One region of the Alteribacillus bidgolensis genome, then DNA from elsewhere that is predicted to be linked to it. Evidence: riboswitches for the same ligand, from Rfam matches in the RefSeq annotation. Region 1 holds a riboswitch; each other region holds the start of a gene.
The links. A riboswitch is a leader RNA that binds a small molecule or an ion and turns the genes downstream of it on or off. The one in region 1 is predicted to bind thiamine pyrophosphate.
Positions count from the first base shown of each region.

Region 2: it holds a riboswitch for thiamine pyrophosphate, as region 1 does, so the genes downstream of both, thiD (bifunctional hydroxymethylpyrimidine kinase/phosphomethylpyrimidine kinase) here and thiC (phosphomethylpyrimidine synthase ThiC) in region 1, are expected to answer to the same signal.
Region 3: it holds a riboswitch for thiamine pyrophosphate, as region 1 does, so the genes downstream of both, CEF16_RS12790 (ABC transporter ATP-binding protein) here and thiC (phosphomethylpyrimidine synthase ThiC) in region 1, are expected to answer to the same signal.
Region 4: it holds a riboswitch for thiamine pyrophosphate, as region 1 does, so the genes downstream of both, CEF16_RS12730 (acetylornithine deacetylase) here and thiC (phosphomethylpyrimidine synthase ThiC) in region 1, are expected to answer to the same signal.

Region 1 is NZ_KZ614149.1:1,954,847-1,962,324, forward strand. It holds gene CEF16_RS09855 (STAS domain-containing protein) at 1-30, opposite strand, end outside; gene CEF16_RS09860 (S1C family serine protease) at 235-1,425, opposite strand; gene CEF16_RS09865 (serine protease) at 1,851-2,024, opposite strand; gene thiC (phosphomethylpyrimidine synthase ThiC) at 2,042-3,826, opposite strand; TPP riboswitch at 3,972-4,086, opposite strand; gene CEF16_RS09875 (hypothetical protein) at 4,296-4,544, shown strand; gene CEF16_RS09880 (phosphotransferase) at 4,716-5,708, opposite strand; gene spoVID (stage VI sporulation protein D) at 5,698-6,906, opposite strand; gene CEF16_RS09890 (MFS transporter) at 7,163-7,478, shown strand, end outside.
Region 2 is NZ_KZ614149.1:3,760,438-3,767,915, reverse strand. It holds gene thiM (hydroxyethylthiazole kinase) at 1-166, opposite strand, end outside; gene thiD (bifunctional hydroxymethylpyrimidine kinase/phosphomethylpyrimidine kinase) at 179-991, opposite strand; TPP riboswitch at 1,273-1,386, opposite strand; gene CEF16_RS18735 (efflux RND transporter permease subunit) at 1,451-4,777, opposite strand; gene CEF16_RS18730 (MarR family transcriptional regulator) at 4,774-5,217, opposite strand; gene CEF16_RS18725 (MarR family winged helix-turn-helix transcriptional regulator) at 5,454-5,912, opposite strand; gene coaW (type II pantothenate kinase) at 5,957-6,799, opposite strand; gene cls (cardiolipin synthase) at 7,043-7,478, shown strand, end outside.
Region 3 is NZ_KZ614149.1:2,560,161-2,567,638, reverse strand. It holds gene CEF16_RS12805 (gamma-glutamylcyclotransferase family protein) at 1-371, opposite strand, end outside; gene CEF16_RS12800 (IclR family transcriptional regulator) at 655-1,410, shown strand; gene CEF16_RS12795 (hypothetical protein) at 1,929-2,123, opposite strand; TPP riboswitch at 2,267-2,371, shown strand; gene CEF16_RS12790 (ABC transporter ATP-binding protein) at 2,640-3,437, shown strand; gene CEF16_RS12785 (ABC transporter permease) at 3,434-4,204, shown strand; gene CEF16_RS12780 (ABC transporter substrate-binding protein) at 4,201-5,247, shown strand; gene CEF16_RS12775 (sigma-54 interaction domain-containing protein) at 5,584-7,332, shown strand; gene CEF16_RS12770 (dihydrodipicolinate synthase family protein) at 7,431-7,478, shown strand, end outside.
Region 4 is NZ_KZ614149.1:2,545,526-2,553,003, forward strand. It holds gene CEF16_RS12715 (CynX/NimT family MFS transporter) at 1-351, shown strand, start outside; gene CEF16_RS12720 (YheC/YheD family endospore coat-associated protein) at 715-3,441, opposite strand; gene tenA (thiaminase II) at 4,257-4,928, opposite strand; gene CEF16_RS12730 (acetylornithine deacetylase) at 4,930-6,216, opposite strand; TPP riboswitch at 6,289-6,391, opposite strand; gene nhaC (Na+/H+ antiporter NhaC) at 6,529-7,478, opposite strand, start outside.

The DNA.
Region 1 (7,478 bases):
GTATGTAGAGAAATTTAAAAATGGGGCCATCCTTACTCACACCTTCTAATTGTATTTAACTAGTTCTGCATTATGCTGAGCCTTCTTTGCAATTAATCTATTAGTTAAATTTTATATTTTTTGATTATTTTAACAAGAATACAATAAGAGGAACTGCCCAAAAGTGACAGCTCCTTGTCGTTTTCACCTCACCCCTTATACAATGGAAAGTGAATTTCCTTTTCCTATCACTCCTTAGGTTTGCGTCTCGCCTGACTCCCCAAGAGTCAACTCTGTCGTTTGCTGTTCACCATTGCGGTAGAATGTAATTTTAATAGTCTCTCCCACTTCCACTTCCTTATAAAGGATATTTCTTAAAGCATTGCCATCTGTTATATTTTCATCATTTATGGCTGTAATAACATCATATTGTTGAAGTCCGGCTTTTTCAGCTGGCGAGCCAGAGGCTACACTATTTACAAAAACCCCCTCCTCGACATCTTTCGGAAGTTTCAACGTTTTTTCCCACTGGACACTAGGAATCTGGTCTAAGGATCCAATCGTTACACCAAGCTGAGGCCGTGCTACTTGGCCAGTTTCTTCGAGATCTTCAAGTACTGGAATCACAACATTGGAAGGGGTGGCAAAACCGATGCCTTCTACGGCAGACTGTGCAATTTTCATGGAATTTATTCCGATCACTTGTCCTTTAATATTTATAAGAGCACCACCGCTGTTCCCTGGATTAATGGCTGCATCGGTTTGCAGCACGTCTGCATTCCAATCGATTTGTTCATCACCATTTAAATCTACCGGAATGCTGCGATCTACAGCACTAATAATTCCTTGTGTGACGGTTCCATCAAGATTTGAACCTAGCGGATTTCCGATCGCAATCGCCGGTTCTCCTGCAGAGAGAGTTTTTGAGTTGCCAAACTCCGCTACTGTATCAACATGTTCTGCATCTATGCTTAACACAGCTAAATCAGTCAATGGATCAGAACCGACTACTTCAGCCTCTACTCTTTCCTCATTAGCCAAACCTACTTCGATTTCATTGCTTTCTTGTACGACATGATGATTAGTTACAATATAGGCAGTATCTCCTTCTTTTTTATAAATAACGCCAGAGCCAGACCCTTGAGGTTCCATCCCACCGGACTGCTGCAAATTGAAAATTCCAACAACCGCATCCGACACCTGCTCTACAGCTGATGTAACCCCGCTTGATACTTCTACACTTTCACTCGTCATTTCTTTCACTTCCATCTCAGCCTCAGACGATTGTTCTTGGCTATTGGAACTAGCTGTCGAAAGTAAACCTTCACTATTTACAAATGGCATCGTTATTCCTACTGCTGCAGCTCCAATCACCGCTCCAATCAATCCGGTGATCCCCGCTTTTTTGTTTTGATTATTCTTTTCTGGTTTTATTTTGTCATCCATTTATTAGTGCCTCCCTTTTTATTATGATCTCTCTTCGATATGTTTCATTTTATTGATGAAATGTGTCAGCTATATATCTAAAGTCATGAAAAAGAAAAAGGACGCTGTTCCCTTATTACAGGAAAGCGTCCTTTTTTGTATTTATACATGTATCACTGATTTATATTTCTAACTTCTAGAAATTTTCTTAACTGCAGTTGATGGAAGTACCTCTTTTCAAAAATAAGCATAAACATTTACATCAATGTATTCATCCTTCATTGCAGGCTTCATTAATGGTGAAGGGCGTTTTCCATGATATTGCGACTTCGCCACGGGGTATCATTCTTATAGTTATCATATTCATGTGTATGTTCCTGTGATTTTAAAAAGAGATCATCCAATAATTCAACATGTCTTAGTAATTTATAATAAAAATTGTTGTTTTAGTAATATAAAACTTCTATTTTATGACACTTTATACATTTCTCATAATACGAATTGCCTTCAAAATGGTGATGACAGTTTTGCTGGATTTCTTTTAAGCGGTTTTCCAAAAAAGCAAGATAGGCTTTAGACTGTTTCATTTCCTCTTCAATTTCTTGGACCTTTGACAACATGCCCACCTCCTAAAACGTTACTGATAAATAGTGCCCCCAGACTTCTTAAATTCTTCCGCTTTTTCTTTCATCCCTTTTTCAATATCTTCCTTCGTAAAAAGCTCATTTTCCTCAGCATAATTACGAATATCTTGAGAAATTCTCATACTGCAGAATTTTGGTCCGCACATCGAACAGAAGTGGGCTGTTTTAGCACCTTCTGCTGGTAACGTTTCATCATGATATTCTAAAGCCCGTTCCGGATCTAAAGATAAATTAAACTGATCTCTCCACCGGAATTCAAAGCGCGCTTTTGATAGAGCATCATCTCTTTTATGAGCGCCTGGATGGCCTTTTGCTAAATCAGCAGCATGGGCAGCTATTTTATAGGTAATAACCCCTTCCCGAACGTCATCTCTATTTGGGAGGCCTAAATGTTCTTTTGGTGTAACGTAGCAGAGCATCGCTGTCCCGTACCAGCCAATCATGGCAGCTCCAATCGCAGAAGTAATGTGATCATAACCAGGTGCTATGTCTGTTGTCAGCGGTCCAAGTGTATAAAACGGGGCTTCTTCACATGTTTCCAGCTGTTTGTCCATGTTTTCTTTAATGAGGTGCATCGGTACGTGCCCTGGGCCTTCCACCATTACCTGTACATCATGCTCCCACGCTATTTTTGTCAGCTCACCTAATGTATCCAGCTCCGCAAATTGTGCTTCATCATTTGCATCGGCAATTGACCCCGGGCGCAAGCCATCTCCTAAAGAAAAAGCAATGTCATACGTTTTCATTATTTCACAGATTTCCTCAAAGTGAGTATATAGAAAGCTTTCTTTATGGTGATATAAACACCACTGCGCCATAATCGAGCCGCCCCGGGAGACAATTCCTGTCAGGCGTTTTGCTGTTAATGGTACATAACGCAGAAGGACACCTGCATGAATGGTGAAATAATCCACGCCTTGTTCTGCTTGTTCAATCAATGTGTCACGATAAACCTCCCAAGTGAGATCTTCGGCAACTCCATTTACTTTTTCTAATGCTTGATAAATAGGAACGGTGCCAACAGGAACAGCGGAGTTTCGAATAATCCACTCCCGCGTTTTATGAATATTTTTACCTGTTGATAAATCCATAATATTATCAGCACCCCAGCGTGTTGCCCATGTCATTTTCTCCACCTCTTCTTCAATCGAAGAGGAAACAGCAGAATTTCCAATATTCGCATTAATCTTAACATGGAAATTCCGGCCTATAATCATTGGTTCTGTCTCTGGGTGATTTATATTGGCAGGTATAATCGCACGGCCCTTTGCTACTTCATCGCGTACAAAGGCAGGATCCATATTTTCTCTTATAGCGATAAATTCCATTTCAGGCGTAATGATTCCTTGTTTTGCATAATGGAGCTGTGTTACATTACCTCCTTGTTTTGCACGTATCGGTTTTCGTTTTAAATTAGGAAACACTTGATGATTAGTACGGGGATCATTTTCATCATTATATCCATTATCTTCAGGCTTCATGTTTCTACCTTCATATTCTTCCACATCCGCTCGTTCATGAATCCATTTACTGCGGATGGCAGGAAGACCTTTTGAAATATCAACCGAATATTCAGCGTCCGTATAAGGCCCGCTCGTATCATAGACACGTAGTGGCGGATTATCTTCTTCTCCGAAGCTGCCGGTTGTAGGACTTAGTTCAATTTCACGCATAGGAACCTGAATATCGGATCTTGATCCTTCGACATAAATTTTTTTGCTGCCTGAGAAGCTAGACATGATAGAAATGTTTTTTTCATTTAATGAGGATGTGGACATAAAAAAATCTCTCCTTTTCAATCTGATAATCATTGATAAAGGACGAGACCTAGAACATAGCCTGGCGCTGAAAAAGTGAAGTACATAAAAAAGCCGGATCCATAAAAAGATGGACCCGGCTTTGTATGTAGAAGTAAATTCATCAGTGATGATTTTCTAACTTCCCTACGCTGGTATGATCCAGATCAGGTCCAAAGGGTCAAGAAACTTTCACGCGTTTCTTTCTCAGCCCAGCTTATTGGACTCCCCTAGTTAATTGATTTATTCTATTTGATTTCAGTATAAATAAATATACGGGATAAGTAAACACTTATCTTGAAAAATAAAACTTTTTTACTTTTGGACTTCATTATATATAGGTATCTAATACCGATTAGGCTTGATATAACCTTTCATAAAAATATGGCGGACACTCTTTCTAGATCCTTGCATAAGCTAAAATAAATACTTTAGGGGAGAAGGTGGAAAAATGGGGTATTATCCTCCTCCTTACCACGGACCGCCGCGTCCTCCATATTATCATCCCCCGAAAAAGCATAAGAAAAAACACCGAAAGCAGCCGTTCTGGTGGAAAAAATGGAAGCTTGCTTGTTCGCAGATTCTCATTCCTTTAATATGTTTTCAATTATTTCGAACGTTGATTTTTCCGACCAGTTTTGATGTTGTGTTATTAATTATCCTTGTCAGTTTAACTGTTTATTGCTGTTTTACTTGTTAGCAGGACTACAAATCAATCTTTCGAAAAACTTAATTTACTACGCTTAAACGAAAGCTTCATATTTCGCATAAAAGCATAACGTTTAGACCCGTCCTTTAGCAAAGTTAAACTTTCCTAAAGTGTAAACAAAAAAGCTCCACTTTGGTCCGTTTTGCCTAGTGGAGCTCCTTTTTATTCTTCTTTATCTTCGGATAAATCAGGCCAAGTATCGAGATCTTGTTTTATTTTTTCTAACATCCAAATTCGTTCTTCTAATTGGAAAGTTAAGGTATGTTCATCTGCGAGAGTACGGTGGCTTGCTCTTAATAAAAATGGGTACATGCTCGTTTCATCTAGCAGCTGACTTTTTAGAAGCGCCTCATCCCCAGCTTTGAATGGGAAATGGTGATCGTACGTTTTTATCCACGGATAAGCCTGAATAGGTTCCCACATTCTTTCTTTCATACAGGAGCGGTAAAGCCATGCGATGTCATGTAAAGGATGCCCATCTGCTGTGTGTTCGAGATTAATAAACCTGTAATTTCTTTTTTCATCTATGACGAGATGATCAGGCGAGGGTCTGCCATGACAACGTACCATTCGAAGCCTCTCATTTTCTGCAGCTGTCCTTTCCCATTTATCGTACCAGTACAAGGAATCTTTATGCAGATTATATAAAAACGGAAAATGTATAAGAAACGCTAGTTCAAATGGAGAATAATAGCGCTTTTTTTCTATACTATCCGCCATAGCTTCTAGTTTAAGCAGCTTTTGGTCCCGTTCTTTTTTAAAAAGTTCTCCTTGTTCTTTCCAAACATTTTCTGGAATGGTTTCTTTGTATTCAGTGGAACGATGAAAAATCGCCAAAGCCTTAAAAAATTCTGTTTCATGCTGCAGTCCTCGGCATTCTGACCCCCATGGCGTCAAGTAATACATCATTTCATTTTCATTGCTGCACCATTCACCATAGTTGGTTCGAAGTACTGGCACCACTGTTTTCATTTGTTGTTTTTCAAAGAAACGGAGCGTCTGTAGAAAACGCTCCGCCTGTTGATTGTTTAATTGGGTTTCTTTCAACGCAAATGTGCCTTCTTCCGCTTCTACTTTTGCTATTTTATCAAATGTTTGCACACGAATTGGATGGATAGGATAACGTTGAAGAATATATTCGATATTACCCTTCATTTTTATTACTTCCTGCAGCGGATGCCGGAATATATAAAATTTGCCCTTCTTCTAAATGCTCATTGTCCAGGCGATTGTAACGGACAAGATGGCTGATTGTAATATCATAGCGTTCAGCAATGGTATCTAGTGATTCGTTTTCTTGTATGATGCACATTTTCACTCGTGAAAATTCTTCTTCTCCTTTCGTCATGACTTTTGTTAAATACAAGGCATTGTCATCGCGGTCCGACATCGATGGACTTGTTGATTCTTCCTCGCTGCTGTCTTCCTGTTCTGTTTGTACTGTATCCACTTCTTCTATATCCTCAGCGCTTGGCTCTATTGTTTGAACGTTCTCTGATTCCGTTTCATCACGACTGTGAAAAGAGGTAACAATAGGGGAGCTGCTTTCCTGTTGTTCTTTTGCTTCCACAGATTGGTTATCTATTTGATCCTCTTCTTGTTCATTATCTTCTTGTTCATTATCTGATATTTCGTTGTTCCTATCCTCTATAATTTCTTCTTCTGTTTCTGTTGAAAATTCTTCGTTCTCTTTTTCTTCATCTGATTTTAAACCTTCTCCCTCGTTAAACGCCTCTTCTTCTGTTTCTTCTGTCACATTTTCATGAGACGTTTGAAAATAAGAAGAAAAAGTGCGGTCATATGGACGTGGAAAATCTGGTGGTGCAGCTTCTTCTGGCTGATATTTTGCCTCTATATCCCACCGAGGCATAGGCTCTGGCGCGGTGAGCGGTTCACTTTGTTCTTCTTCACGTGCTGTTTCTTCATTTTTCATACCCGTAATACTTACATCAGCTGTTAGTTGAATACAATCAGGTTCTGGTAAATCATAATCAAATCCATCTATTTGCACATAAATATCATCAAGGTTATGAATCCGATTTAATGGTATGGTTACATCCACCGGAAAAAAGTGTTTAATTTCACCAATACCATCATCTCTTTGGTCATCTTCTTCTACATATTGAGGAGAAGGATTATCATCTGTTGGTTCCTCATTTCTCTCTTCTTCAAGTGGACGATATTCCCCTTTTAAATGAAGTCCCCCTTTAATTGCAACATAATCCATTTTTTCTTCAATCCGAATATCCGGTTCAAGTCCCAGCGACAGCAATTCCTTCATTTTCTGTCCTTTATCGAGCCACACTGATTCTTCTAAATTAAAAGTAAGTGCTGATGAACGTTCAGCTCCCATGAATGGCCCTCCTTTATATATGTTTTAAGTACTTCCTAGATTGCATATCTTCAGATGATAGTTCGTGAACAAAGAATCGCTCAACGGACAATGGAACACTTTATTCATTGTTGTCCTTTTCTGTGCTAATACTATTTCAATGTATGCATCACCAGCCGCATCTATGATGCGAAAATTATTTTACTAATCGTTGCCAGTTTTTCATCGTATTGATAAGATATATGAGTGCCTCAATAATGGATAAGGAGGGAACTCTATGGCTAGCAAGAACAACTCATCCTCGTCTTCAGCAGGAAAACAAACCCTCCCGGTGAATCCTCCATTTTTTTATGGATGGATTATTGTACTTATTGGCGGCTTAGGAGCGTTTTTCTCCGGTCCGGGGCAGACCTTTACATTTTCTGTTTTCATAGATGCCTATATTAAAGATTTTTCGGCCTCAAGAACTGTCATATCAAGCATATATTCAGCAGCAACATTATGTGCTGGCTTTACCTTATTTTTAATTGGAAGATTAATTGATAAAAAAGGGCAGCGTTTTATAGCTGCCGCTGTTGGAACCATGCTGGGGA
Region 2 (7,478 bases), 1.8 Mb from region 1:
CCATATCAGCTGCTTCCTGCACAGCATTCGCCATTACGGGGGCAGCACCCATAGATAGAATGCCGTTTGCAGTAAAATTGGTAACAACCACATTTGTAATGTTATGAATTAATGGTTTTTGCTCTCTTACTTGTTCTAAAAGTTTACTTGCTTCTTTACTTCTCACGTCAGCTCCTCCTTAAACTAAAATATCATCCTTTTTTAATCGAGAAGCCCAATGATTTACGGGTCCGTTTCCTTTACCAATACCCAGTGTGTCGTGAATGGCTTGAGAAATAAACGTTTTACTGTTTGTGACAGCTTCTTTAATAGTGTTTCCTCTTGCCAATTCAGCTGCAATAGAAGCGGAAAGACTGCAGCCTGTACCATGGGTATGGTTTGTATCAGTTCGAGGGGCTGTTAAATAATCGATTTGCCCGTTAACGTATAAAATATCAGTGGCATCACCTGTAAAGTGCCCTCCTTTAACAACTGCTGCTGACGCACCCATATCATCTACAAGCATTTTAGCTGCTTGTTCTGCTTCCTTCTGGGTTTTAATGCTTAATCCTGTCAGTGTTTCAGCTTCTGCTATGTTAGGCGTAACCACATGAGCAAGAGGCATTAAACGATTTTTCATTAACGATGTTGATTCCTGTTCCATTAGTGAGTCACCGCTTGTTGCCACCATAACCGGATCGATTACGAGAGGGATATCTTGTCCGTCTAACAAATCAGCCACTTTCTCAATCATTTCCGGTGTAGCAATCATGCCCGTCTTCACAGCATTTGGCCGAATATCTTCTAAAACTGCTTTCATTTGTTTTTCCACCATTTCAAGCGGGACATGCCAAACATCCTGGACCCCTTTTGTATTTTGAGCTACAACTGAAGTGACCACGGCCATACCATAGGCTTTGCATTCCTGAAATGTTTTTAAATCAGCATGTATTCCTGCTCCGCCGGTTGGATCTGTCCCAGCAATTGATAAAGCACTTGGTACTCTTCTCATATTATTACCTCCTCATCAAGTTGAAAAACTTTGCCTGTCTACCTTTGTAAAAAAACCGCCTAAAACGCCGCAGCCTATGGCAGTGCGGCAATTGCACGTGTGCCGTTGATTTGCTTATCCTGATTAACATCACCATTTTTACAACAGAGTTACTCGGCTTGCCGCCAAGTCCAAATTGTGGAAGCCTTATTCTTTAACTTATACTTAGCAAAGTTAAACTTTCCGATAGTATAAAAACCGCTCTCCGAAAAGAGAGCGGTCGACATATTAATACCACATTACAAGTCTTCGCTCCACTTTCCTACGATGGTATTACCCATATCAGGTTCAAAGGGACCGATGCTTCAAAAACAATTTGCATCATCTCAGCTATCACAGCGCCCCTAGTGGATCATTTGTTTTAAGTTATTTCCATGTTACTTGACACCGATGACAGTGTCAAATAACAGCTTCTACTTGTTACTCATTCTTTTTGTCTCTATCTTCTTTGTTTTCTTGTTCTTCATTATTGGACTTTCCTTTTGAATGCTGAAGAATACGTTCTAACAGATAAATAATATCATCTTTTGATAAATGTTCATTTTGATCTGTACTGTGAATGTTTTTACCTGATCCCGGTTCGTTATCGGTGCTTTCCGGAAGCATATTTTCTTCTTGAGCAGCACTTTCCTGGAAATAGTGTTCAAGTTCATAGGAATATACAACCCTGCCTTCAGGCGTTACATATCGTTTATTCATATTTCTTGTCTCTTTATCAAAGAAACTATAAACCACAGGAATGACAAACAATGTAAGGAATGTACTGCTGATTAGTCCGCCTATCACAGCGATCCCCATTGGCTGCTGAATTTCTGTGCCTTCTCCAAGGCCAAGAGCCAACGGAACAACCCCTAAAATCGTAGTGACAGCTGTCATTAAAATTGGGCGGGTACGCTGTTTTACCCCTTCAATAATGGCTTCTCTTGCAGGCATTCCTTTTTCTTTCATTTGGTTAATATAATCAACCAGCACGATCGCATTGTTCACCACAATACCAGCCAGCACGATCAAACCGATAAAGACCGTTACACTAAGCGGCGTTTGTGTAATAGTTAGGGCAAGCATCACCCCTATAACGACAAGCGGCACGCTGAACATAACGACAAACGGATACTTAAAAGATTCAAATTGACCTGCCATCACCAGATAGATAAATAACAATGCTAACAGAAACGCAAATACAAGGCTGTCAATTGCATCGTCAAGCAATTCTTGCTCCCCAGAAAAAGCGTAGCTGGTGCTGTCTGCTAAATCAGCATCCTCAATAATGTCTTCAATCAACAAAGACATGTCATTTAAATTTGTATCACTACTGTATGTTACTGTAAACTCTACACTTCGCTCCTGATCCAATCGGTTAATTACAGCCGGGCCTTCTCCCTCTTCGATCGCAGCCAAATCATCAAGCGCAATGTATTCTCCCTCCCCATTAGGAATAAGAAGGTTTTCTAGATCTTCTTGATTCTCAAGAGACTCTTCAGAATACTTTACAATCACATCATAGTTGTCATTACGGTCCGTTTGTATAGAAGTGGCTGTTTCCCCGCGTGTTACATTGTGAACAATGTCTGCAATTTGCGCTGGAACTAACCCGTTATCACGAGCTGCATCTTGATCTACACGAACTTGCATTTCAGGTGCTCTTTCATCAGCAGATGTTTCTACTTCTCTAACATCATCCTCATCGTTTAAATCATCTTCTATAGCCGTTACCGCTTCATCTAGTTCCTCCGTGTTATTATCACTGACGGAAAAGACAACCGTATTTGCTTCACCACCGCCAACTGCTGCCTGAGTCGATAATGAAATGTCAGCATCAGCGTCCACACTTGTAACTTCACTTTCAATTTCTTCGACAAAGTCGATTGTGCTTTGATCTCTGTTTTCTAAATCGGTCATCGTTACAAACATTTGAGCTTCATGTGACCCAGAAGGTCCGCCCATACCAGCCGATTCTTCGGAGGAACCGATAACGGACATGTAATCTGCTACAACCGATTCATCATCAAGTATATTTTCAATATCTTCGATTACTTCTGTCGTCCTATCCAGATTCGTTCCGTAATCCATTTCGACATCTACTGTAAAATATCCATCATCGGTTGCCGGTAAAAAGTTAATGCCTGTTGCTGTGAGACCAGCACCACCGCCAGCCAGCAAAAGAAATGTAATAAATAAAGTAATAAATCGATGGCCTAACACCCATTTAATAGAGCGTTCTAATCCTTTTATAAAGGAAGAATTTTGTCTTTTTCCTTCCTTGTCTTCTTCTGGAGGCGTGAGCATTCGGCTTGACATCATCGGAACAACTGTTAAGGCGACCAGCAATGAAGCAAGCAAACTGAATGCAACCGCAAGTGCAAATTCGGTAAAAATATTGCCAACAATACCGCTGATAAACACAATAGGCAAGAAAACAGACACTGTCGTTAAAGTAGATGCAGTAATAGCTCCTCCTACTTCTTTTGTTCCTTCTGCTGCAGCTTGCCTGGAGGTTTTCCCCATGGATAAATGGCGGTATATATTTTCTATAACCACAATAGCGTTGTCAACAAGCATCCCAATACCAAGGGCTAAACCACCCAGTGTCATAAGGTTTAAGCTGACATCCGTAAAATATAAGAATCCAAACGTGACAATTACAGAAAAAGGTATCGCAATGCCTATGATAAGAGGTGTTTTTAAGTTTCTTAAAAAGAAAAACAGAACAATCATAGCAAACACGCCGCCAAGAATTAATGCCATAGAAACACTATCTATAGATTCTTGGATAAATTCCCCTTCATCGTAAAAAGAGATTGCTGTCAAATCTTCATATTCTTCTTCATCAAGCAAAGATTCCATCTCTTCATTAAAAGCCTTCGAGACCTGTGCTGTATTAGCATCTGTCTCTTTCATAACCGTCATCTGTAAAGCAGGCTCCTTATTGGCTCTTGTAATAGCTGTTTGCTCAGCTGTCGTTAATTCAATTTCTGCCACATCTGATAAAAGAAGCTCTTCACCGTTTTGCGGATCCGCTCCTATCACTAGTTCTGATAAATCTTCTTCTCCAGCTAATGTATTTAATACACGCGTGGTTAAACTTCGATCCCCGGTTTCAATTGTTCCGCCGGGAAGCGTAATATCATGAGATTGCACAACATTTACGACATCCTCTTGCGACAATTGATTGCTTTCAAGTTCTTCTTGGTCCAGATTGATTTCAAATTGTTCCGTTACCTCTCCGGACGTATCAACATTTGCAACCCCATCTATTCTTTCAAGTTCTGCCTGAAACCCCTCTACATCTCCCTGAAAATCTTGAATGTCCTGATTATCTGAAGTTATAGCCATTTGTGCCATGCCCATCATAGACGGGTCAAACTTTAAAAAACTCGGGTCATTCGCGTCATCTGGCAGCACTGCTTGATTCATTGATGTAATAATATCCTGTTCCACTTCATCAATGGTTGAATCCCATGAAAACTCAAGTAAAACGAGTGTCATCCCTTCTTCAGAAGTGGATGTCATATTGCTAAGACCAGACAGTGTAGACAATTGTTCTTCTAAAGGCTCTGTTACTTTATCTTCCACTTCTTCCGGACTCGCTCCAGGATAACTTGTCACCACGGCTCCTACCGGAGGGTTTATCTCAGGAAACAACTGAAGAGGCAGATTCGTTAATGAAACTCCTCCTAATAAAATAAATAAAATCATGCCTACTATCGTTAATTTTGGTCGTCTGATCGACAAATTTGTGAGCTTCATTCAGCTGCCTCCCTTTCCGACTCAACGATTTCTTTAATTCTCAAAGCAATTTGATGGAAAGAAACTAAATCATTATACGATAACTTGATAAGATATTTTGAAGAAATTTTATTTCGGGTTTCTGTCATTTTCCTAAGTATCTTTTCTCCTTCCACTCCTAGTTTGACAAAAGTCTGCCGCCTTTTCCCGGGATCTAATTCCCTTACGATATACCTTTCTTTTTCCATTTTTGATAACAGCTGACTCACCGAACTAGAGGAGACATGAAGCAGGTCAGCGAGATCTTTTACGTATAGTGTTTTATATTTAGAAATAAGTATGATAACAAAGCGGTAACGCTCTGGTATATCTTGATAAACGCCTCCAAATTCTTCGTGAATGTTTAAAGATAAATCAAATAAAGCATTATTAATGGACTTTAATAATTCTTCTTTTTCCATCCCGTCCCCCTCTTCCTGTTGTTTGTTTATATCCAATAAACAATTTATAAAACGAAACAGTTTAAAAACTTAACTATTTAATAATTTAAATCAAATATATAATACCGTCAAGGGTTGGAAATTTTGTTCACCTTATTTTCATATTCCAAAAAAAGAAGCAATTCCGTTAAAAATTTCAACTCTTAACAAAAGAAAAGCTCCCCCCATCTTTTAAGGAAGCAGCTTTCCAAAGATTTTTATTCATTGTTTTCTTCACCGTGCTGAATAATGCCTTCAAGTTTCTTAATAACATCTCTAACTTGTTTTAATTCTTCTAATTGAAGCTGGGAAATATAATCTTTAATAATAGAAGCTTCAAAGGCTTCAAATTGCTCCTTAAGTTCCTTGCCTGTTTCTCCAAGGGTCATTGTAATTTCGCGACGATTTTGTTCATTAATAGAACGAATAAGCAAATTGTCTTTTTCAAGTTTATTCAATGCCTGGCTGATCGCACTCTTGGAAATCCCGAGCCGCTCTGACAATTCACTTAAAGTAATATTTTCGTTTCGAATAAATAAAATCATTATCGTTTCTTGGCGTGAAGTTAACTGCAGTTCACTTAACAGCGGCATCTTTGGCTGTAGATATTTTGATATATTTTCAAGCGAATAAATGGACTCTAAAAATACTTGTTTATAATCATCAATATTACTCAATGCATTCATCTCCTGCTCTAAAACCTTACTTTTACATGAAAAGTTTATAAAATTGCTTTTTTTAATCCCTTATTTAGAAAGGCCCCTATCGCACCGCTGTATTCTCCATGCTCGAGGAAAAATGCTTTTTTTCCTCTTAATTCAGTGTAGCCCTTAATTATATCTTTCAGTGTGTCGTGATGAGAAAAAGTCGATCCGATATACACTACTGAGTCTGTTTTTAATCTTTCAGCTGCTTGAACACCCATGGTTGTAATGGTTTCTCCGATCATACGAACGACTGCAGAAATATAATCTTCCTTTGAAAAAGACTCTTCTTTCATTCGGGAAACGTTACCAAAATTACTGGCGGTTAAATCCCCGGAAATCGGCGGTACTTCATGAGAATATATATCGCCAACTGTTATATTTAAGTTTTCGCCTTTTCCATTTTGACCTAATGTCAAAATTTCATCATAATTATCTTCTCCGGTTAACAAATAAGAAAGCCCGAGCAGGGTGCCGCCGCCCACACCGCTTCCGCCTATTCGTTCATACGAATCACCGTTCACAAAATGAATAGAAGTTCCTGTACCGACATTAGTAACCATAAATCGAGATCCTGTTCGTGAAAGCAGACCTTTTTCTTCTAAAAGCCATCTTACCCCTTCACAAGTAGCCTCAAATTCATTTATTTTTTTTACAGGCAGCGCTGATTTTTGGGTGAACAATCCCGCTTTTCCTCCCGTAATATGTATAACAGGGTTATTGAAATGACTATTAATCCAATGATCGACTGCATTGATTTGAGTTGTCGGCATTTTTTTATATTCCCAATAATCACCTGTCGTATATACTATTTTAGATAACGTTCCTCCAACGTCCACTCCTAGATATTCTCTATTCATCTAGTTGACGAACCCCTTTCTTCCCAAACGTATATTATACCTTTTATTTATAATGTCTTATACATGATTACTTCCTTTATTTTATACCATCATACAAAGTAAATGATAGGTGGACAAATGAAAAGACTAAAAATATCTTTTTTGTTATACTGAGAAAATCAGTACATTTATTAATCAGGGAAAAATTTGTCATGAACCATCTTTTGTTGTCCCTTTATTCATGACAGTTAGGCAGGGAACGAAATGGACGTAATCTCAGTTTTAATTAGTTTTCTGTTTTTTATAAATTTCATATTTGCAGGAATCATTATTTTTTTAGAACGAAGAGATGCTACATCAACATGGGCCTGGCTTATGGTTTTGTTTTTTATCCCTTTTCTTGGATTTATCCTGTATTTAGTATTTGGGCAAAACATGAGCAGAAAAAGGCTGTTCGATTGGGAAGACATTAAAAAAATCGGTATTGAAGACTTGATAAAAGAACAAATTGAATCTCTTCGTGATCAGCGTTTTCATTTTTCTGACCCTGACTCCCGTGAATACAGAGATCTTATATACATGCAGCTTGTTAACAATGACGCCCTTCTTACACAAGATAATGAAGTTGATTTATTTACAGACGGAAAAGAAAAGTTTGATCAGCTGATAAACGATATCGAAAATGCAAAAGATCATATCC
Region 3 (7,478 bases), 610 kb from region 1:
TATTCCCCTATCCCGCCGTTTACGTTCCAATAATAAATAAAAGCTTCTACTTTTTCTCCGTTTTTATTTTCGACGGTTACCACTTTTCTTTCATACATGCTATTTTCCAGATCCGCTTCGTCATACCCTTCGACCCAGTCCAGATCCTTTAGCACCTCAGGAAAGATCTCATCTGAAATGTACATTAACTCTCCTTGAATGATATTATTTCCTTCGGGAAAAAGGCAAGGAAAAGATCCGTTTTCTACACACACCATTCGTCCCTTTGTAGTAGCAGGAACCTCCTTTTCTGTTCTTCCATTCAAATAGCTTTGATAATTCCGTAGTCCATGTCGTAATGTTCCATATACAAAAACAGGAAGGTTTTTCATTTTTGCTCTTCTCTCCTTTTTGACTCTATTAGGGAAGTTGTAAGCAAAAATCCCGTATATTCTATGACTTACTGGAAAGTCTAGTTCCCCTTACAAAAAATGGTATTATTTCATAATATGTTGCTAATCCAATATAACACATGACTATGTTTCCATCATATGAGGCAATGTTTCCATATGGAAAGAAAGCGTGTAAATAAATATAACAGAACTTTTAAAAATATAAGTTCATTAACTTATCATAGTATTGACACTCTATCTTTTTAGATAAGGGGGAACAAGAATGTCAGGTGTGGTTAGCAAGTTTATAACCTTGTTAACAACGATTAAACCGAGTGAAGAAAAGGAAGAGTGGAGTGCTACAGAAATAAGCCGAAGACTTAACCTTCCCGTTCAGACAGTACACCGTTTGTTAACTTGTTTGTCAGAGTGTGGATTTGTGTACAAAAACAAGGAGACAAAAAAGTTCCGACTCGGTCTTGCTTTAATGGAACTTGGCTTGTCGATAAGAGATAATTTATCGGTTCGAAACGCTGCTCTTCCGGTAATGGAAAAAATTGCTGGCAGATCAAAAGAGAGTGTATATTTAACCGTGCCTGAAAACAATGAAGGCGTGTTTATTGATTGTATCGACTCACCGCAGCTTTTAAAAATAGCAGAGCCGACAGGCATGAGACTCCCTCTTTCAGTAGGTGCCTCTAAGAAAGTGATGTTAGCTTTTTTCAACCTCTTGGAAAGAAATAAAATTATAGAGGAATTAGTACAAGAAAAAACAATAAATGATCCTAAGAAATTAAAAGAAGAACTTCTTATCATTAATAACCAGGGTTTTGCTATGTCATTTGGTGAAACGACAGAAGGAACAGCAAGTGTTGCGGCACCTATTTTTTCTTGGGAGAATAAAGTGGTGGCTTCTCTAAGTATTGCAGGACCGGAAACGAGATTTCAAGAAACACAATTAAAAAACAATATTCGACTGGTCACACGAGCGGCGGTTGAAATATCTGAGGAATTAGGCTGGCTGAAAAAGGTTAGATAATCTCCTCATAAGAATAAAATTTTCTCAATATTAAGGAATTGGGTGTTTTTCTACGTATTTGTTTGTGAGAATATATAGTCAAATAAATGATTCCTCCCATCAATATGGCAGATACAGAGGTGATATATGGAAAATACTACCCTATGTTTCGGCCGTAAGTGAGTAATATTAAAAAAGAATGGAAGAGTTAACATAAGGAAAGAAGTGATGGCGGAAAAATGAGAATATTATTGTTTATGCGTGTAGACAAGAGGGCAGTTGATAAAATCTAACATATATCTTATTAGGGGGTATCTGGCATTAAAAAGGGTGTGAGAGCGATGAGAATGTGAAAGGGAGCAGCTGCAACGGATGTTAGGCATGCTCCCTTTTTAAAATGGAGGTATTGAGCTCTAATTTAATAAAGGATGCTGCTAAAACAGAGAACGTTCTGGGCAAAAACAGTACCTCCTGTACAAGCCAGTTTGGCATTGTTACAGGTGCTGTGTACTTTTTTCAAGGGGTTGTGCTTTTCGTGATTATTCTTCTTCGCTTTCCATAATACCTTCTTCATCGGGTGGAATGTCAGCCTCTCGATCTTCTTCTATTTCTCCGACTACCGTTCCTTCCACAAATGCGTCAGCGACTTGTTCCTGTGGAGCAGGAAACTCTCTCCATTCTTCTTCTTGCTGGTTATTTGGGATGTTTCTTGGCGGGCGTTTTTCTCGTTCCATCAAAATCCTCCTTCCTAAAATGATATCTCTAATTTGTGCAGAAACGAGACGTTTTATAAGCTATAAAGGTTTTCGAATGAAAGTATTTATGCTAATGTGGAAGATAGATATAAGTACAAAGTAGCAAATGAAAATAAGAATAACTTCCACACTAGGGGTGCTAGAAAATAGCTGAGAGGGATTTTATTATCCTAACCCTGGAACCTGAACTAGTTAGAACTAGCGGAGGGAAGTGTGAGCGAGCATAAAATAAATGATAAAGATCAGCCTCGGATATGGGCTTGTCCATTTCTTTTATGCCCACAACCACTACCACTCTTTCGCTAGAGTGGTTTTTTATTGGAAGTGCTGAATTCCAATGGGGGAAGCGCAGCAAAAGAAGCAAAGCGCTGAATCCCAAACGAAGAGTGTTGAAATAAAAGAGCAAGACCATATTTTTTGAGAAAAGAAAGGATGAAAAGAGCATGGAATATATAAAATGCTGGTATCCAGCCAGGCAGAAAGAGCGGCTGCCTTATGGTTAAAACAAACAATATCAATCCAGAATCATCTGGTTCCCAACTTCACTTTCAACAAGTCTCTTTTCATTACGGCCAGGAATCTTCTTCTATCTTTCAACAGCTTAACGTTGATATCCGTAAAGGTGAATTTGTCAGCCTGCTTGGGCCAAGCGGTTCCGGGAAGTCTACGTTTTTCAGGCTGGCGACGGGGCTGGAGAATCCAGCCGAAGGAAACATTTTCATTAACCAAAAAGAAGAAAAAAATCGTCTAGGTAAAGTGGGCTATATGCCGCAAAATGATTTGCTGCTTCCTTGGAGAACCGTGTTAGAAAACGGCGTGCTGCCGTTGGAAATAAAGGGCGTACGGAAAAAAGAAGCCAGAAAACAAGTAATAAGTCACTTAGAAAAGTTCGGCCTGGCAGGCACAGAGCACCAATATCCCCACGAACTATCCGGCGGGATGAGACAAAGGGTGTCGTTTTTACGAGCGATGCTGAGCGGAAATGACATTTTGCTGCTCGATGAACCGTTTAGCGCTCTTGATTCTATGACTCGTTTTTCCATGCAGGAGTGGCTGCTTGAACAATGGAGCACCTGGCAGAAAACACTGATTTTTATTACACATGATATAGAAGAGGCGCTGTTTTTATCGGACCGTGTCCTTCTTTTTACCGAGCCGCCCATCGAGAATAACTTAGAAGAAGTCATCATTCCGTTAAGCCGTCCAAGAGAAAGAAACACTCGCAGCGATCCTGAATTTATGGCATTAAAACAGGAGCTGCTAAACAAAATGACATCGAAGGTGCAGCTATGAAAAAGAAAAGGGTAAATAGCTGGCTTTCCTATGCAGGTTCGGGCATTATTGTGGCACTTCTTTTAATGATGTGGGAAGTCGGAGCACGGCTTTATGATAAAAGTTACATCCTGCCCTCCCCGACAGAGATATTGCTTAAGCTGTGGGAATTACATGATATATTGTTTTTCGTGCATTTGCCGGCAACGTTAAATATTATCCTTATTGGACTTGGCATTTCTATCGTATCAGGAGTAGGGCTTGCGGTTTGGATGAACCAAAACGAAGTGATCGAGCGGAGCTTTTTTCCGCTTCTCATTACGTCGCAGACGATTCCAATTATAGCGCTTGCGCCTATTTTCGTCCTTTGGTTTGGATATTCGATTTGGAGTAAGGTAGCCGTTACTGTTTTAATTACGTTTTTTCCTATTACGGTCAGCACGTTCGATGGTCTGCGTTCGGCAAGCCGTGAATTTGAAGAGTTGCTAAAAACGATGGGAGCGAGTTCTAAACAAATCTTTATGAAAGTAAAAGTACCATCTGCTCTTCCATATTTTTATTCTGGTATGAAAGTCGCGGTAACGATGAGTGTTATCGGAGCTGCTATTGGAGAATGGCTGGGGGCAAACGCAGGGCTTGGCTACTTTAGCCGCCGTATGATGACTCAAATGGATGGCGCAGGAGTATTTGCTCCGATTGTTCTTTTATCTTTGTTAGGCATTTTATTATTTTTAGCCATAAAACTTTTAGAAAAAACAACAACAACAAAATGGAGTGATAAAGAATGAACAAAAGATGGTGGAAGACAAACAAACGTAAGAATATGGCATGGATGCTGGCATTTTCAATCACTGCTCTTGGAGCATGCAATGCTGATGAAAGTAATGAAGAAGACAGTCAAGCAGGAGATGAAGATGCAGAGGAAGAGCTTCAAGAAGTAGACGTTATGCTGGATTGGTATCCAAACGCTGTACATAGTTATTTATATGCGGCACAGGAAAAGGGATATTTTGAAGAAGAAGGTCTGGATGTGAACATTCAGTTTCCGACAAACCCAACGGATCCTTTAAACCTTGCTGCCACAGGGGAAGTTGACTTGGGTATTACTTATCAGCCGGACGTTATCACAGCGCGAAATGAAGGAGTGCCGGTCGTTTCTGTTGCTGCTATCGTACGATCACCGTTAAACCATGTTGTCCACTTAGAAGGTGCTGATATTGATTCCCCTCAAGATCTAGAAGGGAAAAAAGTCGGATATCCGGGAATTCCCGTAAATGAACCGATTCTAGAAACAATGGTAGAAGAAGATGGCGGCAATTTTGATGAAGTGGAACTAATTGACATCGGTTTTGAACTTAATTCAGCCATTGTTACGGAAAGAACAGACGCTGTAGTCGGAGCTTATATTAACCATGAAGTACCGGTTCTTGAACACGAAGGCCACGAGGTTGATTATCTTAACCCGGTCGATTACGGAGTCCCTCCATTTTATGAACTCGTCATGGTGACAAATGAAGAGAATATAGAAAACAACGAAGAAAAAATTCGTTCGTTCTGGGCAGCAGCTGAAAAGGGCTATGAATTTATGAAAGAAAACCCAGATGAGAGTCTAGACATCTTGCTTGATCACCAGGATCAGGAGAATTTTCCTCTAAAACGGGAAGTAGAAGAAGAAAGCCTTGAGGTACTGCTAGACAAAATGGAAACAGAAGAAGAACCTTTTGGAAGCCAAAGTGCCGAGTCTTGGAAAGCAACGATGGAATGGCTGAATGAGACGGGATATATTGAAGAAACACCAGAGACGGAAGAGATTTTTATGAACCTTGAATAGATTAGGACTTTTGCAAAACGGGAACGCAGGCTTGACACGATTTTGTATCAAGCCTGTTTTTTGTTCTACTTTAAGAATGTTTAATTTTATTAAAGAATTAAAGTATAAGTAAAACTAAGGCTCCACCATTTGGACTGGCAGAACTTGTTTATTTTAAGGTCAAGGGGTTTAAATGGAAGAATAAAGAATTTTCTCTACTTAAAAATGATATTGGATCTTCTTGTTCATGGAGTGCTATTGGGTTTTGTGAAAGTTATACTGTCTAATAAATTTTACACTTTACATAAAAATACTGTATACTAGTCTAAATATTTATACAGGGGGCCGTGTACCATAATGAGACATCAACTTCCTAATGTAGAAGATTTGATTGATACGGATGTGTCCTTTTTTTCTAATATAAATAGTCTTTTAAGTAGTATTCACAAAGGGTATCGGGATGAGAATCATTTGTACTACTATCAAAAGGATGGCAATTACTTTAAGTTTGTATGCCGAGAAAAAAATAATATAGTACTAACGGAAGAGCTCGTGAGTTGTTTCTCCGTCTCTGTTCCGACTGTAAAAAAAACGGAATCTTTAAAAGAAATGATGCTTGTTTTGGAAGAAGCGGAACAAGCAGTAGTGGTAGGTAAAAGTGATCAACCAATAGGGGTTTTAGATGTTAAACAAGCATTTTTAGAACTATATGCTTCTTATGCACATTTAAATGCTTACTTTGAAGCGATGATTGATACCATGGACACTTCTATCTCCATGATCGATGAAGAAGAACGAACCGTAGTGTGGACATCAGGGGCAGAGCAGATTTTTTCTATAAAGAAAGAAGATATATTGGGAAGACAAATGACAGAATTTTTTAAAGAATCAATGTTAAAATGTAGAGATTCGTTGTATACAGGCCAGGCTTTTCAACGATATCAGCATCAACCAAGACCGGATTTATTTGTGCTTATAAACTCTCAACCTATTTATTTGGAAGGCGAAATCATTGGTGCAGTTGCAGCTGAAGTGGACGTTACAAGCCAAGTACAACTAAATCGCGAACTTTATCAAGCCAACCAGAAAATAAGTGACTTAGAAAATAAAATGCAAAAGTTCCACGCTGAACCCGATCCTTTTCTTATGATAAATGGCAAAAGTGAAGAATTAGAAAAAGTAAAAGAAAAAATCAAAAAAATATCTACAACCAATGCTACGATTTTAATACATGGAGAAACAGGCGTTGGAAAAGAACTGTTTGCTAAAGCGGTCCATTATATTCGAGAAGATAAGAATGCTCCATTTATAGCGATTAATTGTGGAGCTATCTCACCAACTTTATTTGAAAGTGAATTGTTTGGGTACGAAAAAGGTGCTTTTTCTGGAGCATTAAATAAAGGAAAAGCGGGGAAAGTTGCTCTTGCCAAGGGAGGGACTCTTTTCTTAGACGAAATTGGTGAACTTCCTTTGGATATGCAGGTAAAGTTTTTAAGGGTATTACAAGAGAATAGTTATTTCCCAGTTGGCGGAACAAAAGAACTTGAAGTGGATTGCCGGGTAGTGGCTGCGACCAATAAAGATTTAGAAAAACTCGTACATGAAGGCAACTTCAGAGAAGATTTATATTATCGGTTAAACACCATTCCGCTAACGATCCCGCCTTTGAGAGAGCGAAAAGATGATATTGTCGACATAGCTCATCTTTATCTATACGAATTATCCAATAAGTATCAACGTCAAATTGAGCTTGTGTCACCTGAAGCAATGAAAAGCTTAATGGAATATTCATGGCCTGGTAACATAAGAGAATTGAAAAATGTGATTGAACACATTGTAGTATTTAGTACAAGTGAGGTCGTTCATTCCAGCGATCTTCCTGAGCGAGTAAGACGAGTTTCTTCAGGGACGACAAAAACGATAGATTCTTTTAAAAGAGAAAAAGTTCTATCTTTAAAAGAAGAAATGAAGATACATGAAAGAAACGTTATTCGTAACGTACTAGAACAGGAAAGTGGTAATAAAAATCTGGCGGCAAGAACATTGGGAGTTTCACGTGCAACACTTTACAATAAACTAAATAAACATCAATTAGATAACGAATAGAAATTAAATAGTGCCACGTCTGTAAATTTTGCAGATGTGGCATTATTTTTGCATTAAAAATATAACGTATCTTTATAAATGAAAGGATGGGAAGGCAAATGGCTTATTTTAATGGAGTATATGTAGCAATAGTCACTCCTTTTACG
Region 4 (7,478 bases), 590 kb from region 1:
ACTATTTGCACGTTGTATTTTTTGGGCTTTACAGGCCTGTTGTTTATCCCTAACATCGCCGTTATTACTATTAGCGTATTATTTTTAGGAGTTGCACAGGGAGGAGCCATCAGCTTGGCATTAACCTTACTGAGTCTTCGAGCAGCCAATGCCCGCCACGCCTCCTTACTTTCCGGCATGGCACAATCCTTTGGTTACTTGCTGGCAGCAGTCGGTCCTGTGTTCATGGGATTTTTGTATGATACCTTTCATACATGGCAGCCATTTCTCATCGTCTTATCTGTTGTCGCCATGTTTATTTTATGGTTTGGATTGAAAGCAGCCGAAGATAGATATGTACTGGCAGAATAAACAATACAGTATAAGAAAAACTCGGCTTACCGCCAAGTCCAAATGTCGGAAGCCGTCGTTTTACTTATACTTTAACCTTTTAGCAAAGTTAAACTTTCCTAATGTACAAAAAGCCAGGCTGGAGCAATTCCATCCTGGACTAACCTAGCGGGAGAATATAAAGGGAAATATATATAAGGGAGTTCGTGGATGATTGACATCAACTATCGATAAAACTAAGTGAATATACAGGATTATAAGATGCCATTATTCCCGAAGACCTATTCCTGAGAAAAATCAACGAACTCTTAGACTTTTCTTTTGTCTATGAGGAGTTCAAGGCCTGGTATTACATGATAACGAGGGAAACGCCAAGTTTAGGTGTTACCCTTTAAAGTCGCTTATATATTTAGCATACTGTAGTGGATTTAAAAAAACACGTTTTATCACATCTTTGTCATAAGACTTGTAGAGAGAGTTATATCCAGGTTTTGCATTACATTCAATAAGCCAAATGTTAAAGTTATGGTCTAAGGCAAAATCTATCCCTAACTCTCCAAAATCTCCATATGCATTTTCCATACATTCATAAGTGGTTAACAAAAATGCATCTATCTTGTTTTTTAATTGAAATATATCTATATTTATCTCTGATGGAAGTTTTTCAAAAAAGTCCTCGAATCGATGTACTTTGGATCCTGTTCTAGTACTTGTTAATGGTGCATTCCTTTTCCCGACCCTAACCGGATACGACGTAATATCAAGCTTTCCTTCCCTGTTTTTCTGTACAGTCGCTCTCATATCAACTGGGCAATCTAGGATTTTCAATACATTTATTGCTTCTTGAATAATGAACTTCTTACTATCAAACTGCTGCTCAAATATTTTAACTAACTCTTTTATATCACTAACAGTACTCTCAACAATTCTGTCACTGATATAGCTATACTTATATTTATCCTTTGAAAGCTTTATCACCTGCATGACACCTTTTCCGTTATTACCATAACAATCTTTCATATATAATGCATTACTTATTTTAAACATTTCTCTTAAATCTTTATATCTTCTATAAAACATTGTTTTAGGTATAAAATTGCTTATTTCCTTATACCTGGTTAATTTCTGATGTAAATCCCATTTATCAAATGTGTGCCTCGTGTTTAGCTTTTTTAATGAATTTGATTTTTCCAATTGTTCTCGAATAAAATCTGATTTTGCTTGCTGCTGCGGCAGCACGCCTCCTCCACGATCATATAAAACATCAGGCAACGGAAATTGAGATGTCTCCCAGTACCGCTTCTCCGTATTGAAATACGTTCCCAGTATTTTGTGTCTAATAAAATCAACATCATGCAGCGAGAAAAAGTATAATACTGTTCCAGCCTTCTTATTTGCTTCTATCAATTTCAACTGTCTGAATATTGGATTTTGCTTTCTCAGTTTCCGTATTACACCACTGCTTATAAAGACTCCTATAACAGGCCCTATACATAACTGATTTTCATTAATTCTCAGCGAATATTTACTGCCTTCTTGAAGCCAAGTCATTTTTTTAAAGAATTGTTTAGGAATGTATGCTATCTCTTTAGTTTCATTTGCAATACAAGAAACGTTTAATGACATACTCCCTGCTTTGAAACTGATATTAGAGGAATCCTCCAGCTTTTCATAAATGTGTTTAGGTAATGTAATGTCAGTGGCATTACCTTTATCCATCGCTTGCCGTAAAGTAATAGACCAAGCATTCTTAGTTAAAGTTCCATTTTTTTTACACGTTAAAAACTTAGCATATTTTAGAACATGGATAAACTGCGATCCAACCTCTTCTGTATCATCTATTCCTGGTACAGGATCTTTATCAGGTTTAGAATTAGCTTCAATAAACCAAAGTCCTCCTTGATCATCAATTGCCATGTCCATACCTAGTTCACCAAGAGTACCGAACTCTTTTTCGATATAAGTTGCGATTTTTATCGTTTTGTTATAAATTTCTTGTTCAGTTGGAATAGCATAATTATTTAAACGGTTTAATAGATCATAATAGTCCCTATAATTAACGACTCTTCCTCCAATATTTTCATTGGTAATAGAATAATTCTCTTGTGCCAATCGTATTTGACAATAATCAGCTTTCCATTTTCCTTTATCATTTTTCTGAATTAGAACTCTTAGATCCATTTTTTTACTATTAAGTTTTATCAAAGGTATGCCCTGTTGAATAATAAAAGGTTTGTCACCAACAAAGGAATCAATATGACTCTTTACACCTGATTCATTATTTATAAAAATTTTTTGCAACCCTTTATTGTAAAAATTAAGAATAAAACCTCCATCACTCTTTTCAATAGACATTACTTCTATGCCGCGACTTCCATAAAACGATTTCAAAAATACATGTTGGTACTTTTCTAACATGTATATTACCTTATCAAATGTTTTGTAGGTAATTGTATGAGGCAAGTACTGCTTAACTTCATTGTACTTGTATAAAAGCTTATGAACTTTCCATTTCCCTAAAAAATCACAATTATTAATGAGCTTCATGGCAGGATGCGTTGTAAATTGGTTACGAATATGTTTAACCAATGGCTTTTCCTCTCGTTGGAAACCAACACCTCGATCATAAATTACATTAGAAAGAGGTAACCAGTAATCCAGCCACTTCCCCCATTTAGGTGCATAAATATATCCTTTCACCTTGTTTTCAAACCACTTTATATCATTAATGGAGAAATAGTATAATAGACAACCTTCTTGCATACCTGCTTCCATGTGTTTTTGCAAACTGAAAGGAATTTCTCCTTTTGAAATATATTTCATATACTTTGTATTAACAAACACACCAACTACGGGGCCTAGATAAATATTTGTTTTTTCTTCCTCTACCCATATATTAAGGTGTAGATTACTCAATAATAAAAGGTTATGAAAAATTTCATTTGGCACATACATATATTCAGTATCCTCTTTGTGCCCTTCTATAAATACCTGTTCATGTAATTGACCAACGCAAATATTATAGAATATTCCCTTCTCTAAACCTAATGAATAAACTATTTTTTCAGGCAAATAAACTTTATTACTTCTTTTATTATGAGATTTTTTCACCTTTATCCTCATCATTTCCTCCTAAATATCCAACCGTTTATATTTGCCCATATCACTAAATAGAAATCTATCCTTTTATAAGCACTTTTGAACCTACGCCTATTTGTACCAAATGTATAGACGATCGGCACAAGGCTTTTATGCATTTATATATTGTTATTCTGACTAGAGGATTAGTGTTCATATTCATAACTCCATTAGAAGAAAAACCTAAAAAGCCTCCCCTTCACGGTTGGTTTCCTTCCGTTTAAAGGGTCTTTAGTTCGCTTAGTTCATTGCCATTTTAAGCATATTTTTAAGACAAGTCTTTTCGGATACACCGCATACTTAAAACGGTCTAAAACAGCCATAGCACTAGGAGCTGATTGAATCCCAGCCCCGAATAATAAAATCCAACATTCCTTGACATTCTGCGGAGCATAAGCTTTGATCCTTTTACCAAATAATACTTGATCTACGCCTAAAGCATTAATAGCCGGTTAAAAACCGGCAAAACGATAACTAAAATGGCGATCGTATCCATTAAGTAATTTAAATTTTGTTAACGTTTAAACATACCTTATTCAAAGCTTCCCCTTCTAAATTTACAAAACGGAAACAAAAACAAAATCACTACATTCCTAATATAGAGCAACACTTAAAAGGTTTTAATACTATAAAAACTGGTTTCTAATATCTAAATCTACCATTCTCCGCAATACCAAGGATTATAAACAGTTTATTAAGATAAAAACATAGAAAAACCCGAATAATCAGCACTTTATACGTGTCAGTTATCCGGGTTACAAGTCGTTATAAACCTTTTTATATCCGAGTTATTCGGTAGGCCACATTTCCCCTTTATACGCCATATCCCAAAACATATACTCAAACCGCGTCGTGTTTAAGAAAATTTCCTCAAGGTGCTTTAGTTCATGCTCTGGTTTTCCATGAGTCAGCCGATCAAGCATGTTGATCGTCCATTGGGTTAACTCCTGAAACTCGTCGTCGGCATACATGTTAATCCATTCGCCGTAAAATTCGTGGTCGCTTGCTCCAGGAATCTGAGAAAGAGATTTTCCAATTTCCGCATAACTCCACATACATGGCAAAAGGCTTGCAACCAGTTCTGCAAGACCGCCGTTTTGTCCGACTGCCAGCATATAATGCGTGTAAGATACAGTAACAGCAGCTGGTTTCGCGTTTTCAAGTTCTTCTTCACTGATATCAAATTTCTTCGCATACTGGCGGTGAAGATCCATTTCAGTGTTTAAAGTAGAATCCAAGAGTTTTGCGAATTCACCCATCGTTTTCACGTCGGAGGCTTTCGCTGCGCCGATCGCAAACAGTTTTGAGTATTCAATTAGGTATAAATAATCCTGAATCATAAAATAACGAAATTTTTCTCTATCAAGTGTTCCATCACCCATTCCTTGTACAAACGGGTGATTATGATTCTTTTCCCAAATCGGTTTGACATTTTCATATAGTCGTTCGCTAAATGCCATATTAATCCTCCTCCCTTTCTGTCGAGCACCAGTTATAAATGAGTGAAATCATTACTTTTGTGAATTGGACAAGCTGATCAATAGAGACTGATTCGTTCACCGCGTGAGCATTTTGAAGATCCCCCGGGCCATAAATTAAGGTCGGGATGCCAGCGTCGCCCAGCCAGCCTCCATCGGTAACGGTTGGAGACATGCTGATTGGCGCTTTTTGACCAAATATGTCTTGATGTGCTGTTTGCAATACTTTTGTTCCTTTACCATTTTCCTCAATATCTAACGAAGGAAAAATTTCGCCGCGGTCTTCAATCATCGACGTCCCTCCCCATTCAAATAATGGAGGGTTTTCTCGCAGCCACGGGTCAGCGTCAGCGACACGGCGAATATGATCTTCGACTTCTTTTGCTACCATGTCGTGATCTTCATCTGGATAAAAGTGTACGGTAATCCAAAGCCGGCATTCATCTGCGACAAAAGCAGCATGGCGCCCCCCTTCAATGACTGCCGGATTTATGGTGTTCATCCCAGCTGGAAAACCAGGATAAGATTTTGTAACGGCCCAGTGTTTTTCCAGCTCTTGCAGTCCTTCGATGATTTTCGTCATTTTCTCAATAGCACTTGCCCCTTTCACACCGCCTCCAGCATGAATCATATTTCGGCGAGTAGCGTCATGATACGTCTGCGGACTTTTCACCGTAATCCAGCCGGTGATGACGCCGCCCTGCCCTTGAATATTCAAGTCACTTGTATCCACAACCACGGCTAAGTCGGCACTGTATCCTCGTTTGCAGCATTCCAGTGTCCCAGCTTCCCCAACTTCTTCTCCTATAACGGATTGAAAAATAAGATCTCCGGGCAGGCGGATGCCTTGTTCTTGCAGCAGTTTTACCGCAAATAGCGCTCCAGCAAGGCCTCCTTTCATATCCGCTGTTCCTCGGCCGTAAAGTCTGCCGTCTGCTGCCACTGGCTCAAATGGACCGTATTTCCATGATTCATTCTCTTCATCGACCTCTGCGACATCCATGTGTCCGTTAATAATAAGGCTTTGATGTGTTTCAGGATCTTCACCTTTCCACGTCCCGACTACGTTAGGATCACCGGGATACACATCCCAAACGTCTGTGTTAAAGTCGTGTTCTTTTAAAAATTGTTCGATAAATTGCTGTGCTTCTTCTGTGTTTCTTGCTGGCGGGCTCGGTGTTTGAAAGCGGACTAAATTTTTTACAAGTTCAAGAAGTTCATCCTGTCTTTCTTCCACCAGTTGATTTAATTGCCAGAGTGTTTTTTCCACCTTATCCCTCCTCTTAAAAAATAAAAACCACTCTAGCGAAGAGTGGCTGTACATATTATGGTTGTCCCATACTTATATCCGCTCACACTTCCCTACGCTAGTATTAACTAGTTCAGGTTATAGGGTTAGGACAACCGCCCTTCTCAGCTGTATAACAGCACCCCTAGTGTCAAGCCTACCTATTTTTTTGTTGGAATCCTTTAAAGACAACATAGCATAGAATAATCATATTTAAAACTAAATTTTCATATTTTTTTCACCCTGGCTGACTCAGTCGAACATTTTATATTATACTATTTTTCGAAGTTCTTGTTATGCTTCAAATTTTGTTGTATTCACCGTTGAATCTTCGTAATTTTCTGTATACTCTTTGCCTTTTGTGTACCATATAAACTTGCCTGTAAAGCCGTATAGGAGAGTAATAATAATTACAAGGAAATGAAACCATAGAAAAGGCAAGTACGCCATTGTTGAGACACCTAATGTTACTGCCATAAAAACCCCGCCATCTGACCAAGGGACCATAGGCGTTGTAATAGTTCCTCCTGCTTCTGTGTTTCTTGAAAGTACACGTTTATCGATATTTAAGCGATCATAATTTTCTTCTGTGATTTTACTTCCGGTAATTACAGAAACATAGGCAGCACCGCCGAAGAAATTCCCAAAAAATGCAGCAATTAATGTTGTTAGTGTAGTTTTCCCAGCATTATCGGCCCATTTTAACAATGTTTGGCAGATGACATGCAGGATACCAGCAGCTTCCATTAAACCCCCTAAGCCTAATGCGAGTAAAATTAATAAAATAACCTCTAGCATGGACACCATTCCGCCACTATTTAACAAAGTATCCATAAATTCAATACCTGAATCGATGGAATACCCTTGATAAGAGGTTTGAATGGCATCTAAAAACGGAATGCCCTGAAATGCAAAACCCCAAATAACTCCTAAAAACGCACCAAACGTAATAGTAGGAATGGATGGTTGCTTCATCGCTAAAAGAGCGATAACAATGAGCGGCGGAACCAGCATATACCATGATATATTAAATTGACCCTGCAGCGCTCCCATAGCTTCTTCGGCCCTTGTTAAATCGACGCTGTTTCCTACATAGAAAAAGCCAACAAATATGAACAATAGACTTGCGATTCCAAAAGCAGGACCGCTTACATAAAGCATTGACTTAATATGTTCAATGATATCTACCTTTGTTAAAGAGGCGGTCATTACGGTTGTATCCGATAATGGAGACAATTTATCGC